2 regions of the Psychrobacillus sp. Z16_25 genome follow, and region 2 is predicted to be linked to the other one. Evidence: predicted binding sites of a transcription regulator. Region 2 holds the regulator's gene; the other holds the start of a gene.

Region 1 (8,311 bases), on a different contig from region 2:
AGGAAAAGTAAAAACATGGAGAACAAAAGTAGTTTTATTACTGGTTGTACGACTGATGGAATGACACCTAAGAAATCATTTACAAAAGGAAATACCGTTGACTGAGCTATGTATGTTAAAAATAAAAAGATGAAGATAGTATAAATAATAGAATGTAATTTAGGGTATATTTCTTGGATAAATTGCAGCAAACAAAAGGCTAATATAATCGTTACATATACAATCATACTCTTAACTCATAATAAGCCATTCTAAAAATGCGGAGATTTCAAAGAAGAAGAGCTTTAAAAGTCTAAGAAGTTCAATTGTCATGTAAATATAGCCAACAAAAAATAAGAAAAACGCAAACTCCTTTTTCCCTGTAGATTCGAAAAACAAGTGAAGAATAGCTATTAATAAGCCTATACCCGCTACTCGAAGTACATCGTGAAGTTCCACAATGTCTCCCCCTTCCATATTTTTATCATATGAACTAGCCAATCAGAATATGAACGGAAGCTAGGAATGCGGGTGGAAGATACATTAGGCACAAGAAGCACCTGAAGCTGAAAAAGAAAGAGGAAGAAATAGAGGAAACTCGTTGAAAAAGAAGAAACAAAAAACACCAACGATTCTGCCAAAACGACAGAATCATTGGTGTCATTCTTTTAAATTATGCTCTTGATAGGTAAGAGCCTTCATCTGTATTAATGATCAGCTTATCCCCAACATTAATGAATAGAGGGACAGTAACAACTAAGCCAGTTTCAAGTGTAGCTGTTTTAGAACCACCACCAGATGTATCACCTTTAATACCTGGCTCTGTTTCGATAACCTCTAATTCAACGGATTTAGGTAACTCTACTCCCAGCGTCTCGCCTTGATATTGAATTACATGTAATTCCATATTCTCACGAAGGAATTTTAATTCATATTCAATTTGGCTTGCATCTAGTTCAAGCTGCTCATAAGTTTCTGTATCCATGAAGATATGTTGATCTCCACTCGCATACAAATATTGCATCTTTTTATTATCGATTTGTGCTTTTTCTACTTTTTCTCCTGCACGGAAGGTTTTTTCGTTTACAGATCCATTTCTTAGGTTACGTAATTTCGATCTAACGAACGCAGCACCTTTACCCGGTTTTACGTGTTGGAAATCTAAAACACGGTAAAGAACTCCATCAACTTCAATAGTTAAACCAGTTTTAAAATCATTAACAGAAATCATTTTATTTCCTCCTATTTACTTTAGAATAAGTAATTCTTTTGTAGAATGTGTTAGCTTTTCTAAGCCGGTCTCCGTAACAAGTGCATCGTCTTCAATCCTGACACCACCAATGTTTGGAAGATAAATACCTGGCTCAATCGTAATAATCATTCCAGGTTCTAAGACTACTTCGGAACGGAAGGAAAGTCCAGGTCCTTCGTGCACTTCTAGTCCGATTCCATGACCTAGGGAATGTCCAAATGCATCTCCATAGCCCTTAGAAGCAATGTAATCTCGTGCAATTGCATCTGCTTCTTTCCCGGTCATTCCAGGTTTGATTTTATCTAACGCTAGCAGTTGAGCTTCCAACACCACTTGATAAATCTCTTTTAACTGGTCACTTGGCTCTCCTACTGCTAATGTACGAGTTGTATCAGATATATACCCTTTATATAGTGCTCCAAAATCTAATGTCACAAAATCTCCGTCTTCAATTATTTTCTCGGTTGCCACACCATGTGGAAGAGCCGAGCGGGTTCCAGATGCAACAATTATATCAAAGGAAGAGGATGTTGCACCGCGTTTACGCATGAAGAACTCAAGCTCATTTGAAACGTCTAACTCAGTCATTCCAGGCTTTATGTATGTCACAATATGCTCGTAAGCTTCATCAGCAATACGACAGGCTGCCTTTATTATACTAATCTCTTCATCCGTCTTAATCAAGCGAATTTTTTCTACAAGACCAGCAAGTGGAACCAAGTCAGCAGAAACTGCTTTCTTATATACCTCGTAGGTACCGTAGGATACGTCTTCCTTCTCAAATCCTAAAGATTTGATTCCCATTGCTTCTACTTGGGTTGAGACTTCCTCTACTAATGTTTTCTTATGTTGGACTATACGAAAATCTTTTACCTGACTCGCAGCCTGCTCTGTATATCGAAAATCAGTGATAAAAATGGCATCCTGTTGCGAAACAATGGCAACCCCTGCTGTTCCAGTAAAGCCAGTCATGTAACGACGGCTATTTTCGTTGGTGATTAATAGAGCATCCACACCATGTTCCTGTAAAGCTGCACGTAACTTTTCCAATTTCATCATTAGCCCTCTTCTCTTATTTTAATGACCACTCTGAATCATTTTATCATAGGAGAAGAAAGCGGTAAATTTTCATTTTTCAATAGGATCATCCTGAGATTGGAAAATTGCTGACTCTACGATAAATCTCGAAAGGATTAGTACGATACAAATAAATGGAATAGACATCTTTTTAATTGTCTTAACTGCTGACTCTCCGTCTATTATGAACCATTCAGCAACGAAGGCGATTATTAATCCTAAAGCAAGACTAGTGATTGAAACAGGTACTTTTATAAATAAAATACTCAAAAAATATAACCCGATTCCTATAGCCCAAATAACTAAAAACAATATTCCCCATTTTATTATCCAATGGCTGTCGACAAAAATATCAAACTTTTTCGTATAACCAACTGGGTTCCATTTCACGAAATGAAAAAAAGAAAGAAATTTCAATAGTATGAGCGCTAATAATGCTGCTGATAAGCTTGTTACAATAGATAACCATTTCATAAAATACCCTCCTTAAAGGGTAGTTTGTGAAAAAGAAAAATGAATTAATCAATTATGACCAAGAAATTCTCCCATTCCATAGATTATTTTCAATCCTCTATTAAAAACGGCCAAATTTTTACTTCCTTTCGCTGAGAGAAATGCAATATCGGCTCATCATTTTCTACTTCAATCCCTTGTTTAGATAGCATTGTATTCAAATAAAAATTTGCCTGGGCATCATGCAATAACCAAGGCGGATGTAATATTTCTCCTCTTAGAATCTTCCCTGTGTCATTCACTGTATATAAACAGTATCTTTCTGCCATCCATTCTGCAAATGAACCCTTCGCTGGATAATAGGGCTTAGATACAGGCTTGTAGCTACAAACTAATTTAGGCTCAAGCTGGCTCTTCCTTTTACTTTCATATTCGACTAAAAATCCATCCTCTTTCACTGACATATGAGCATAAACATATGGCAAATGCAAAAAGGTTCTAGCCGCTTTCACAGCCAAGCTGTTCATTGCATCCAAGCTAAAGAAATAAATACCTGGTTTTCCATCAATCGTTACGTAAGTTCTAACATTTAATTCTGGGAAACGATTGGTGCCAGGGATTGGTGGGATGCCCCTCCCTCTTAAGCCTGTTATATAAAATGGAACAATTCCTACCCAGGCCATTCCGTTGAAAGTATCTAAGGGGAGCTGTTCTGGCATCAGCTTTTTTAGTTTAACCGGGTCCACAGGATAATGTGCGAACAGGACATTATTCCATACTTGTTTCATCGCCCAAGGAATTTTAGGTAATGGCCAGCCACGATGACTTGCATCCCAACTTTCGGTTTTTTGAATATTATCACGTATTGACACACTACCCCTCCTTCAAGCTTCGATACCCCTTTTGTTTTCTTTATACCCAAATGGACTTTATATTAACCGAAAGAAAACACAGCATTTCCAAGTAGAAGAGATTTATTACCAAAATAAAAAACACTCCTTTGGATTATAAGAGCCAAAGGAGTGCCATTTATCATACACCTTATATTATATAATGCAACTTAATGTAAACGAGCAATTGCTAAGCCTTGAGTTTAGAGCCCACATTTTAACTGTGCGTTACAGTTTGTACATGTGTTACAGCCACCCATTTCTTCGACTGTACCTTTTCGACAAACAGGGCACGTGTTCCCTACTTCTGAACCGATTTTCACATTGGTCGACCGTATATCTTGTATTGTATCAATAAGGACTATCGGTCTCTTTTCTAGAACCTTTTCTTCATGTGTTACATCGTCCATTGTATTTTCTTCAGCCTTCAGTGTCAGTACTTGTGAATCACGGCTACCGTCCACATAAACAGTACCACCTTTTGCACCGCCACGATAAAGTCTTTCATAAACTGCCTCTACCTGCTCCACTGTATAACCCTTCGGTGCGTTTACAGTTTTAGAGATGGAGCTATCAATCCATCGTTGAATGATACATTGAACATCAGCGTGCGCTTCTGGTGACAGCTCCATCGCTGTAACAAACCAATTAGGAAGATTATTAGCATCTGCTTCCGGATGTTCATTTAGGTACTCTTGAACAATATCAGCTTTCACTTCAATAAACTTACCTAAGCGTCCACTTCTGTAATAAGTAAAAGAATAATATGGCTCAAGCCCTGTAGATACCCCTACCATCGTTCCTGTTGAACCGGTTGGTGCCACAGTCAATAGATGAGAGTTTCGAATTCCTTTTTCCAGTACAGCTTGTTGAATTTCTTCCGGCATTGATTGCATGAAGCCTGTTTCTGTAAATGCTCTGCGAAGACGCATTGTTTCTTCTTCGGTCTCTCCCGTTAAGAATGGGAAGCTTCCTCTCTCGGTCGCAAGCTCTGTAGAAGTTTCGTACGCTGTAACTGCAATCGTCTTAAAGATTTCTTCCACGAGCGCGTTCCCTTCCTCAGAACCATACTCCTTCTCGCAGTAGATCAATAAGTCAGCTAGACCCATTACACCAAGTCCTACTCGGCGTTCTCCCAGAGCTTGTACTTTATTTTCCTCTAAGAAATATGGTGTCGCGTCAATTACGTTATCTTGCATACGAACCCCAACTCTTACAGTTTCCTTCAAAGCCTCATAGTCGACTGTTTTATCCTCTTTATTTGCAAATTGCGCAAGGTTAACTGCTGCTAAATTACACACGGAGTAAGGTGCTAATGGCTGCTCCCCACATGGGTTTGTAGCAACAACTTTTTGGCCGTATGCGACAGCGTTTGTTTTATCGTTGGCATTATCAATAAAAAATACACCTGGCTCTGCAGAGTACGTAGCACAGATATTAATTAGGTTCCATAGCTCTTTCGCCTTTACAGTACGGTATGTTCTTACTTTGTAGCCCATGCGCTCCCATTCACGCACATCTCCAACTAGATGCCAGTTTTGGTTATAAAACTCCATCTCTTCTTCCGTATAGGTCTCTATAGCTGGGAAACGAAGGGCAAAGTCTCCGTCCTCCTCAACAGCATTCATAAACTCGTCTGTTAACGTAACGGAGATATTGGCACCTGTTAAAAATTCAGGATTATGCACTGTATATGTGCCGCCATCTCTAAGCTTTGTTTCAGCATCCTTTATAATGTCTTCACTGAAGCCTCCAAGGCCAGGTATGGATTTATAGTTTAATAAACCTTGATACATCGCTTCTTCTTGAGGAGTTAAAGGCTTAAATTTAAGCTTGTCCTTTGCAAGCTGTTTAATCGTTTCATCATTTGTATTCTCAATTAAAAATCTTAGAATACGAGGGTTTTGCATTTTAGAAATAATAAATTCTGCAATATCTGGATGCCAATCCGCTAGCATGATCATCTGCGCACCACGTCTTGAACCACCTTGCTCCACTAAATGTGTGAGTTTAGCTATATCATCTAACCAAGAGACAGAACCAGAGGATTTACCGTTTACCCCACGAGCCAATGTGTTGCGCGGGCGAAGTGTGGATCCATTTGAACCAACACCACCACCACGGCTCATAATTTCCATTACTTGTTTTCGATGATCACTGATCCCCTCTCTAGAATCAGCAACAAATGGCATTACATAACAGTTAAAGTAGGTTACATCCGTACCAGTACCTGCTCCATATAGAACTCGTCCAGCTGGAATGAATTTAAGAGAAACTAGCTGTTGATAGAACTTTTCAAACCATTCGGCTCTTTTTTCTTCCGTTTTCTCTACAGAAGCAAGTCCAGTAGCATTACGCTTTGCGATTTGCTCATAGAAAACTTCCAGTGGCTTTTCAATCACACTTAACGGTCTAGTAATGATGCCTGTTTTTAGCTTGGAGCTGTCGTCAATTGCACTTCGATAGTCCTCTTCGATTAAAACTTCTGCTGTTTTAGCCTCTTTGTCAATTGACACAATATACCCTAGACCTCTTGCTGGAAATTTAGGATCTTCTTTTACCGTTAAAACGACAAAATCTCCTACTTTTAGCGTTTTCTTTTCAGTGTCTTTAAAAGAGTAGCGATCAATCATAACAAGTCGAGAGACACCCTTATGTGTCAATTTCATATCTTCCGTTATTGGATGAACTTGAGGAAATAAATCGATGTCCTTGTTAAGTTGAGGAATATTTAAATCCAAAGCTGTTACATTTGTAGTGGTTACCATTTATGCTTCCTCCATTCTACATCTCTCTTATATACAAGATGTAGTAGTTTTATTTATCATACGGCACTATATATAGAGGTGTAAAGCAATTAATATAAAGAATGTAAATTTAAGTATTATTTCCTATTTTTGCTTTTCTCTATATGTCTTAGTGACTTTTATTTTCTAAAATTCCATTCTTTTCTCCCATATCGCTCGTTAACAAGCTCATTTACATAACTTTCTTGTTCAGAGGTCAATCGAAATTCTATTAAGTCAATGTGTAAAGCATCTTCGAATCCATTTTTAAAAGCTTGCTTACACATGTCGATTGAAATCTGATTTTGTAATAATTTGTTAATCGCAACAGCTTTCTGAGATACACTAGCTTCAACCCTTTCTTTTTCTTCCTTCGAGGAGAAACGAAAAGTATTAACCAGCTTTTCAATATCTAGGTCCAAAAGAATAGAACCGTGTTGTAAAATAACACCTTTTTGTCTTGTTTGTGCACTGCCAGCTACTTTCCTTCCTGCTACAACAAGCTCATACCAGCTTGGTGTGTCAAAACAGACGGCTGTTTTCGGCTTCTTTAAAGACTCTAGTTCTTCCACTGTGCTAGGAATGGAAAAATAAGCATCTAAACCAAGATGCTGGAATCCTCTTAATAACCCCTCACTTATTTTACGGTAAGCTTCTGTTACGGTAGTCGGCATATCAGGGTATTTTTCCGAAACAACGACACTATATGTTAATTCATGTTCGTGGAGCACTGCCCTACCTCCAGTCGGTCGTCTAATAAAGCCCAAACGCTGAGCTTTAACAGCCTCCATGTTCACTTCTTTTTGCACAGACTGAAAATAACCTATCGATAGAGTAGCAGGATTCCATTCATAAAACCTAATTACCGGAGGGATGAGTCCCTCGCTATGCCAGTCTAGGAGTGCTTCATCCATTGCCATATTATAAGCTGGATCACAAGGACCAGAATCCAAATAGTACCATTTAGCCTTTTCCAACAGACGTCCTCCTTTATAAAGCATAACGATATTCATTTTATCAAATAGATTGAATTGTATCTAGCAAATCTTTTATAATAGATTTAAGCATAGAAAGGGGAAAGACCGTGTTAGAAATTCTATATACTATCATTGCAGTATTAGTAATACTGGTAGCGTATGCGGCTATTTCTGCATTCCGCATAAAAAAAGCAGTAACAAATCTCAACCAAGAAGAATTTATCAAGGGTTATCGAAAAGCCCAGCTAATTGATGTAAGGGAGCCTAAAGAATTTGATGCTGGACATATTTTAGGCGCACGTAATATCCCTTCCACGCAGCTTAGACAGCGCTTCAAAGAAATCCGACCTGACAAACCAGTTTATCTTTATGATCAAAATGGTGCAAGAAGCTCTCGAGCAGCATTATTCCTTAAGAAAAAAGGATATACAGACCTTTATCAGCTTCAAGGTGGATTCAAAACTTGGACAGGGAAAATAAAATCAAAATAATCTCATAAGGTTTCTTCTTTCAAGGAGAAACCTTTTTTATTGGAGGAAAAAATGAAAAAAAAGATTCTATTCCCAAACAAGGAAATATACAGAGAGACTCATCCTGCATATGAAAATTATGCGATATTTAATCGGAGAGTCATTGAATTGTTACAAGTACATAAAGAAGGAAACTGGGTACCTATAGATTTAGACATCACGCAATATGATACCAGTCTACTAGAAATGATGGAAAACAACTTGATCAATTACGATGTATTAGCAACTATATACGAATCAAAGCCCTCCTATAAAATCTCTAGTAATTCTGAGTTTACTATGGATAGTCAACTAGAAAACTTGTTATCCTTTGACAATAAATTAGTTTTTTTCCCTGATTATGAGGTAGCAATCACACATACATTCT
Region 2 (8,311 bases):
CCGATTTTACGGTGATCACGTTCTTTTGCTTCCTCTAAGAGACGAAGATGCTCTTGAAGGTCTTCTTTTTTGAAGAAAGCAGTCCCGTAGATACGTTGAAGCATTTTATTGTCACTATTTCCGCGCCAGTATGCACCTGCAATGCTCAATAGTTTGAATTCCCTTAATTTCCCTGTAGAAGGAACATGGACTCCGCGGCAAAGATCAAAGAAATCACCTTGCTCGTAGATAGAAACCTGCTCATCCTCCGGAATTGCTTCTAATAGCTCCAGCTTATATTCATCGTCAATTTCCTTGAAGCGATTATAAGCCTCTTGACGAGATACGTCATGACGGACAATCTCGATATTTTCATTAATAATCTTTTTCATTTCTTTTTCAATTAAAACTAAGTCGTCCGCTGTAATCGGCTCTGGAGAATCCACGTCATAGTAGAAGCCCCCTTCAATTACCGGTCCAACACCAAGCTTTACATCCTTGAAAAGGCGTTTTACTGCCTGTGCAAGTAAATGCGCAGTGCTATGACGAAGGATTTCTAATGCTTCCTCTGATTCCGGAGTAATAATTGCAATTTCCCCGTCCTCTGTAATTGGTGTCTTTAAATCAATAAGACGTCCACTTAGTTTACCTGCTAATGCCTTTTTACGAAGACCTGGACTAATAGATTGTGCTACATCTTCAGTAGAAGTTCCCGCAGGGAATTCCTTCACAGCCCCATCAGGGAATGTTAATTTAATCATTTCTGCCATTTGTGACACTCCTTCGTTTAATAATAACATGGTACCTAAAGGTTTTTTATACAACAAAAAACCTCCTCCCTATAAAAGGGACGAGGTACGATTCGTGGTTCCACCCTTCTTCAGTCTATTAGAAATAGACGAAGCTCTACATCGGCTAACGGGCCGGTGACCGGTAAGCTGCTACAGCTATTCACAGCTACTGCTCCGAGGTGGTAAATCGATTGCCGGTACTTAAGAAGCTTACAGCCAAGGCTTCTCTCTCTAAAAAGTCGTACAAACTGATTATTGTCCTCATCAAGGCATTTAGTTATCCTTATATGAACTTGATTATACGTTAGGAAAAGTTTGTTTGCAAGTTGTTATTTAAACAATTTTCTCCTTGATTTTACGTATTACGCCAGTTTTTGCCCTGTAGCATAATTGGCACTGTCAAGGTACGTATACGCTCCATAATACGCCCTGCCTTTACTACTTCCTTTTCCCCTCTCTGTGTAACTGAAAGGTGATGCTCTAACTCATTGTAATTAAAATTAGAGGTAATAAAAGTAGGTAAACGCTCAGACATTCGATAATGTAAAATGGTACCTAATATCTCATCACGTGTCCAGCTTGTCATTGCCTCTGCACCAATATCGTCAAGCATGAGTACTGGAGCCTTTTTCACAAAGTCGATTTTTTGAGACAACGTATGGTCCTGAATAGCCTGCTTCATTTCTCTTAAGAACTCTGGCACATAGATAACAACGGAATGGATATGTCTTGCTGCCAATTCGTTTGCCAATGCTCCTAGCAAATACGACTTCCCTACACCAAACTCCCCATATATATAGAGCCCTTTGGATGGCAGTTCATTTGTCTGCTCCCATTCATTTAAGAAATCCTTTGCAGCACGAACAGCAACAACCCTGCTTCCATCCTCCAGATCTATATTAGATAGGCTGGCTTCCATAACTTCTTTCGGCATATGCATGCTATCAATCATAGAAGTTACCTTACGTCTCTCATCCTCCACTACCCCACGACGACAGCGAATATACTCTGTATCGATCAAGTTACGGTCAATATAAAGCTTCGGCTCATAGCCCTTCATGAGGTTAATACATTCACCCAAGGAAGGACAGTCCTCGCATTGGTGTGACTGAGATTTAAATTCATAAAGCTTGTTTAAACTCTTTCTTACCATTTCTTTCGTAATCACTTCTGCATTCTGTTCCATAAATTTTTGAACTTCCGCATCTTCTAATACCTCTTGCTGTAGTTCACTTAATTTTGAAGATATTTCCGGGGAAATGACTCTCTTTAATGTTTCGTTTACTCGTTCCATTTCTTTTCACCTACCTCTTTATTCCGAGTTCTTCCATCAGTTTTTGGCGCTCTGCATCAATGTCTTGAATACCGTTCGTTACATTTCCTGATTGTTTCAACTTACCATCTTTTTTATAGAACCAGTCTGGTACCTTTTCTTCTCTGGTAGGCTTTTTCGTATAAGTTTTTGCGCTGGAGCCCTCTGTCTTCCATTTTAGGTATTGCTCATGCTCTTTTCTTGCAAGCTCCATTGCTTCCTTTGCTGTTTTGACACCCTTACGATTCCAATGGGAAGCTATTTTTTCTGCATAGTTTTTTGTAAGCTTCATATCAGTTCGCAACAAAACATATTGCAGCAATACGTTAACCACACCAATTGGCATTTTGAAATACGTCACAAAATGATTAGCCAGTTGAACATCCGCTAAAATCGGCTCTTTCCCGTTCGCAATATCTCTTAGTACGTCAACCGGAGGAGTGTTTTCTAAATAATAGAGAAGCTCTTCCTCTTTGGACATGGACCTAATTGGTGCAGGAGTAGATACTTTTGGCTCTATCTTTTCTATGACAGGGGCTGTTTTAGAGACTGTCAGCTTGTAATATTCTGCACAGGCTTTCGTCAATCTGGCTTCCGTCAAGCGAAGCTCCTCGTCCAACGCTAGAATAACTACCTTCTGCATTTCAATTGGACTTAAATTATAGAGGTAAGCAAGCTTGGCGATTAATTCCTTTGCTTCAAAGGTTAAAGCAGATTTAGGGACAAGCTGCTCTGATAATCCCTCCTGTAATAGACCAAAATCAAAGCTGTCATAATAAAATGGGATTTTCCCACGCTCGCCCCTAGATTCATACTCTTCTTCAACAGACAATGATGTTTTTCCTCTAGTTGACGGTTTGAACACATCTAAAAAAGTACGAGATACTTCTTTATACCCTTCGTTCCAGTCAGCATTTTGTATGTATCTGCTACGAAGCTGCTTGTATGCATGCTCTCCAATTTTATTAAATAAGAACATCGAGAGCAATGGATCTTTCAAAAAAGATTCGGGGTCAAGCGGCGCCTCTAATTCATAGTAAAACATTCTACCGCTATCCTCAGACTTTTGCCAGGTTTTTAGCAGACCGATTGCCTCTAACGATATTCTTGCTTGAAAAACCTTACCTAGGGACACACCCAGCACATTCATTAAATGATAGTGGGGCCACTCATGCTCATCTTTTAATTCTCCATCTGCCCATAAGGTTAAATAAAGACTTATTCCCTCAGCACCAACGAGCGGCTGATAAAACAAAGTCAATAGTTGACGATCATAGTCCGAAAAAGAATATGGCAAGCGAATTTTATATGAATCAGTAGCATTCAGCTCTTTATATAACATACTTCATTCACCATCTCTTTCCTTTTATAACGAAGGGTTTTTCTTTAATATCTCTTTTAGTTCCTCAATAAATACATTGATGTCTTTGAATTGTCGATAAACGGAAGCAAAGCGAACGTAAGCTACCTCATCTATTTCCGCAAGCTTGTCCATCACTTTTTCTCCGACCTCTTCCGATTTAATTTCAGAATTCCCCGTTCTTCTTAGCTCTTTCTCAATAAAATAAACAACATCTTCAAGCTGACTTAAAGCCACCGGTCTTTTCTCACAAGCTCGAATAAGACCTCGCAATACCTTTTCGCGACTAAATTCCTCTCGAGACCCATCCTTTTTCACTACAATTAAAGGCGTTTCCTCTACCTTTTCAAAAGTGGTAAATCGAAAACCACAGTCTTCGCATTCCCTTCTTCTTCTTATAGCCTTGTTGTCATCCACTGGGCGTGAATCAACTACCTTCGTACCGTTAAATTGGCATGCTGGGCACCTCATATATACCTCTCCTAAATCATACATTAAATTTTTGTATATCTATTATAACAATTTTTTTCAATAAAATCGAAAAAGCAGAGGAATCTCTTCCTCTGCTCACTCATTATAGTCATGTTTTTCTTACGCTTGAACTGACACACGTGCTTTTGGTGCATTAACTGGCCCCATACCACGAGGCATTTCGAGCGTTTCGCGCGTTCCAGCATTAAGAGCGTCTGCAATATAGTTAGCAGCGATTGTCGGATCTAAATCTCCACATGTGTAGACATCGATGCTAGCGTATCCGTGCTCTGGAAAGCTGTGAATCGTTAAATGCGATTCAGAAATAATAACGACTCCACTCACACCTTGAGGTGCAAATTTGTGGAATGCAACTTCTCTAACCTCTGCACCAGATTTGAGTGCAGCATCAACAAAAGTTTGCTCGATAAATTGCATATCGTTAAGCTTGTCAAAATCGCACTCCCATAGTTCTGCAATAATGTGACGTCCCATTGTCTCCAATGTCCGTTTCCCCCTTTGATTAGTTTAATTTTTATCAAAGTTGACTACCACGGGGGAAAGTTAGTCCAAAGAGGTCCTAACCCTTTAAGTAGTCCATGTACTAGAAGTACACGATTCCAATTATAGAATATATATATTCGTTTGGCAATAAAAAAATCCTCTTTCTAGAAATTTAGAAAGAGGATGGAAAAAATTTTAAAATATAGGTTGTTGACCATTTAATAAATGGCCAGACGACACTTCAATCAGCTATTTCTTACAAAGTTATCCTCAACTTGTAGCGCATTAGCCACTTTTTTCGTTAAGTCTACTACTCTAGCAGAATAGCCCCACTCGTTATCATACCAAGCTAAAACCTTCACCTTTGTATCTCCCATTACCATAGTAGTTAAGCCATCAATAGTACTAGATTGAGTAGTAGTGTTATAGTCAATAGAAACAAGTGGCTCCATTGAAATTCCAAGGATTCCTTTCATCGGACCTTCCGCAGCCTTCACAAATGCTTCATTGACTTGTTCTGCTGTAACTGGTTGTTTGACATCCACTACTAAATCTACTAAAGATACGTTTGGAGTTGGAACTCGAAGCGCCATACCATGGATTTTCCCTTTTAGTTCCGGAAGAACTAGTGAAAGCGCTTTAGCTGCTCCCGTAGAAGTAGGAATAATTGATTGCCCACAAGAACGAGCACGTCTTAAGTCCTTATGTGGGTTATCCAAGTTATTTTGATCGTTTGTATAGGCATGAACAGTTGTCATTAACCCATTTTCAATTCCGAATGAATCATTTAACACTTTTACTACTGGAGCTAAGCAGTTTGTTGTACAGCTTGCATTAGAGATGATATTTTGTGTTGCAACATCTAATTGATCATCGTTTACTCCAATCACTATTGTTGCATCCTCATTTTTAGCAGGTGCAGTAATAACGACTTTTTTTGCTCCTGCTTTCAGATGTCCAGAAGCTTTTTCTCCATCATTGAACTTTCCTGTTGACTCAATCACGATATCAACGTTCAATTCTTTCCAAGGAAGATTTTCTGGTTCACGCTCGTTAACAATTTCTACTCTTTGACCGTTCACTACTAAAGCATTGTCTGTAATTTCAATTTCTCCAGTAAAGGTACCGTGTGTTGAATCATATTTAATCAGATGAGCAAGCGTCTCTAGTGAATATCTTGCATTAATTGCTACTATTCTTAAATCCTCTTGAAAAATTGCCTGACGAAATACCATACGACCTATACGACCAAAACCATTAATTGCTACCGAAGCTGACATTTTATATCCTCCTATAACGTGTGATACTTTTTTGTTTTTTACTCGTAATTAGTATAACACATTTTTATGAATATGCAGCCTTAAAACGACAGTATATTATATTCGGAGTATTCGAACAATTATATATTCCATGACAGCAATATTTTTTTTAATTGCTCTTCCGCCGATTGAACCGTACCGTTGTTATATATGACAGCATCTGCACCCTTTTCTTTGATGGAGAGAGGCAATTGGGAGTGTATCCGTGCTTTTGCCTCTTCTAAAGTATAATTATTTCTTTTCATTAGTCTTTGAAGCTGCGTCTCCTCTGTAACGGTCACTACAATGATTTTATCTACAAAGGATTGTAGCTTGCTTTCAAAGAGCAAGGGTATATCCATAATAATTGTTTGATGACCGGCTTGTATTAGCTCCTCTTTCTGTCTGAGCATTTCTGCTCTGATTGCAGGATGTATAATGTCATTTAGCTGTTTCCGTTTAGCAGGAGAATGAAAGATGATGGATCCTAATTTTTCTCTATTTAAGGACCCATCCTCCGTTAATATTTCATCACCAAAAGCAAACTGAATTGCTTGTAATGTTTCTGTCCCCTTTTCCACCACTACTCTCGCTACAAGGTCAGCATCTATGACGGGATAGCCCATAGACTTCAGCATATTAGAAACAGTGCTCTTCCCACTTGCAATACTACCTGTTAATCCAATAATCATCTTGTTCCCCCATTACCTTTGACATTTTCCACAATACGTTGATGTTCGACCACCAATTGTTTGCTGTTTCGTTTTACTGCCACAAGCGCCACATTCCTTTTTTCCATACATTTGGAGCCTGTGTTGCATATTCCCCGCACCACCATTAATGGAACGGTAATCAGAAATAGTACTTCCTCCGTTTTCGATGCTATCAAGTAGAACAATCACAATTTCTTGGAAAAGCTGAATCTTTCTCTCTCTGCTAATCCTTTTTACCTTTCTAGCAGGGTGTATTTTCATCCGAAAAAGCGCCTCAGTTGCGTAGATATTCCCACAGCCTGAAACGACATGCCCATCCATGATAAATTCCTTAATCGCTTTATTTTCATATTTAGGGAGCTTACTTAGCTCTAAGAAATGATCAAGGGCATTTTCATCAAACGGCTCAGGTGCCATTAATAGTAAGGGAGGGTGATCAGCCTCTTTTTCTAAAAATCGCAGTTCACCAAATCTTCTAATATCGGCATATACAAGCATGTCACCTTCTTCAAAGTGTAAGGTAACGTGCGCATGTTTCCTAAATTTCTCTTCCAATATATCGAGTATGCTCCGTACATAGAACCAGGCCCCCGACATCCCTAAGTGGGATACGAGGAGCTGTTCCTTTTTATCTTGTTGAAGATGAAAATAAATATATTTGGATCTTCTTTGAATGCTTGTAATTTGTTTTCCGACTAGCAGCCTTTGAAAATCTTCTACGCTGCTCCCTTTAATAATGGCTTCCTTCCCCTTCATCTTGGAGGTAAGGATTGTTTCTGAAACATCGACAGACTTAATCGTTTTTCCAGTAACTACTGGCTGGAGGCCTCTTACAACCCCCTCTACTTCTGGTAATTCCGGCATTTCTATTACTCCTTACTTTGCTTCATACCAAGAAGGACCATATGCATAGTCTACCTTTAAGGGAACAATCAGCTTAATGGCAGATTCCATGACCTCTGGCACAATTTTTTCTAGTATTGCTATTTCCTCCTGTGGTGCTTCGAAAATAAGCTCATCATGCACTTGGAGCAGCATTCTTGTTTGTAGTTTTTCATTTGATAATCTTTCAGCCATATCAATCATCGCTTTTTTAATAATATCTGCCGCACTGCCTTGAATAGGGGTGTTCATAGCAGTTCTCTCTGCAAAGCTTCTTAAATTAAAGTTCGAGCTTGTAATATCAGGAAGATATCTTCTTCTATTTAAAATAGTCGTGACATAACCCTTCTGCTTGGCTTTTGCTATGGTTTCATCCATATATTCCTTTACGCCAGGGAAGCTGTTCAAATACTGCTCGATGAAATTTGCTGCTTCTTTTCTTGTAATGTTTAAGCTTTGTGAAAGTCCATAATCACTGATTCCATAGACAATCCCGAAATTAACCGCCTTAGCTGCTCGGCGCATTTCCGAGGTCACATTCTCTTGAGTAACTTGAAAAACGTCCATCGCAGTTTTTGTATGAACATCCATATCGTGAATAAACGCTTCTATTAGGTTCTGATCTCTAGACATATGGGCTAGTACTCGTAACTCAATCTGAGAATAGTCAGCAGCAAACATAACCCAGCCAGGTCTGGACGGTACAAAAGCCTTTCGAATCTTTCTTCCTTCTTCCAAACGAATTGGTATATTTTGAAGGTTAGGATTGATGGAGCTTAGTCTTCCTGTGGAAGTTAATGCCTGCTGATAGCGAGTATGAATTTTTCCATCCTCTACATGTATTTCCTTTAGAAGGCCTTCAATATAAGTAGAGTTTAACTTTCCTAACTGTCGGTATAATAATATCTCTTGAATGATTTGATGCTCGCTTGCTAGCTTTTCTAGTACGTCAGCGGCTGTAGAATAACCAGTTTTTGTTTTCTTAATTGGAGGGAGACCTA

The links. The regulator NrdR, encoded in region 2, represses ribonucleotide reductase genes. The targets are predictions, from matches to a motif close to AACACNATATATNGTGTT.
Region 1: the regulator NrdR is predicted to act here: its motif matches at 6,482-6,499, upstream of AC1VU3_RS16640 (vitamin B12-dependent ribonucleotide reductase).

What each region holds. Positions count from the first base shown of each region.
Region 1 covers NZ_JBXEOV010000026.1:2,838-11,148, reverse strand. The annotation lists gene AC1VU3_RS16670 (hypothetical protein) at 1-227, opposite strand, end outside; gene AC1VU3_RS16665 (SpoIIIAC/SpoIIIAD family protein) at 232-438, opposite strand; gene efp (elongation factor P) at 653-1,210, opposite strand; gene AC1VU3_RS16655 (M24 family metallopeptidase) at 1,226-2,290, opposite strand; gene AC1VU3_RS16650 (hypothetical protein) at 2,360-2,782, opposite strand; gene AC1VU3_RS16645 (YqjF family protein) at 2,872-3,633, opposite strand; gene AC1VU3_RS16640 (vitamin B12-dependent ribonucleotide reductase) at 3,855-6,419, opposite strand; gene AC1VU3_RS16635 (lipoate--protein ligase family protein) at 6,578-7,414, opposite strand; gene AC1VU3_RS16630 (rhodanese-like domain-containing protein) at 7,522-7,905, shown strand; gene AC1VU3_RS16625 (ATP-binding protein) at 7,957-8,311, shown strand, end outside.
Region 2 covers NZ_JBXEOV010000009.1:97,878-106,188, forward strand. The annotation lists gene thrS (threonine--tRNA ligase) at 1-749, opposite strand, end outside; T-box leader at 823-1,047, opposite strand; gene dnaI (primosomal protein DnaI) at 1,126-2,064, opposite strand; gene AC1VU3_RS11140 (replication initiation and membrane attachment family protein) at 2,075-3,424, opposite strand; gene nrdR (transcriptional regulator NrdR) at 3,449-3,913, opposite strand; gene speD (adenosylmethionine decarboxylase) at 4,034-4,417, opposite strand; gene AC1VU3_RS11155 (glyceraldehyde-3-phosphate dehydrogenase) at 4,663-5,697, opposite strand; gene coaE (dephospho-CoA kinase) at 5,817-6,407, opposite strand; gene mutM (bifunctional DNA-formamidopyrimidine glycosylase/DNA-(apurinic or apyrimidinic site) lyase) at 6,420-7,292, opposite strand; gene polA (DNA polymerase I) at 7,305-8,311, opposite strand, start outside.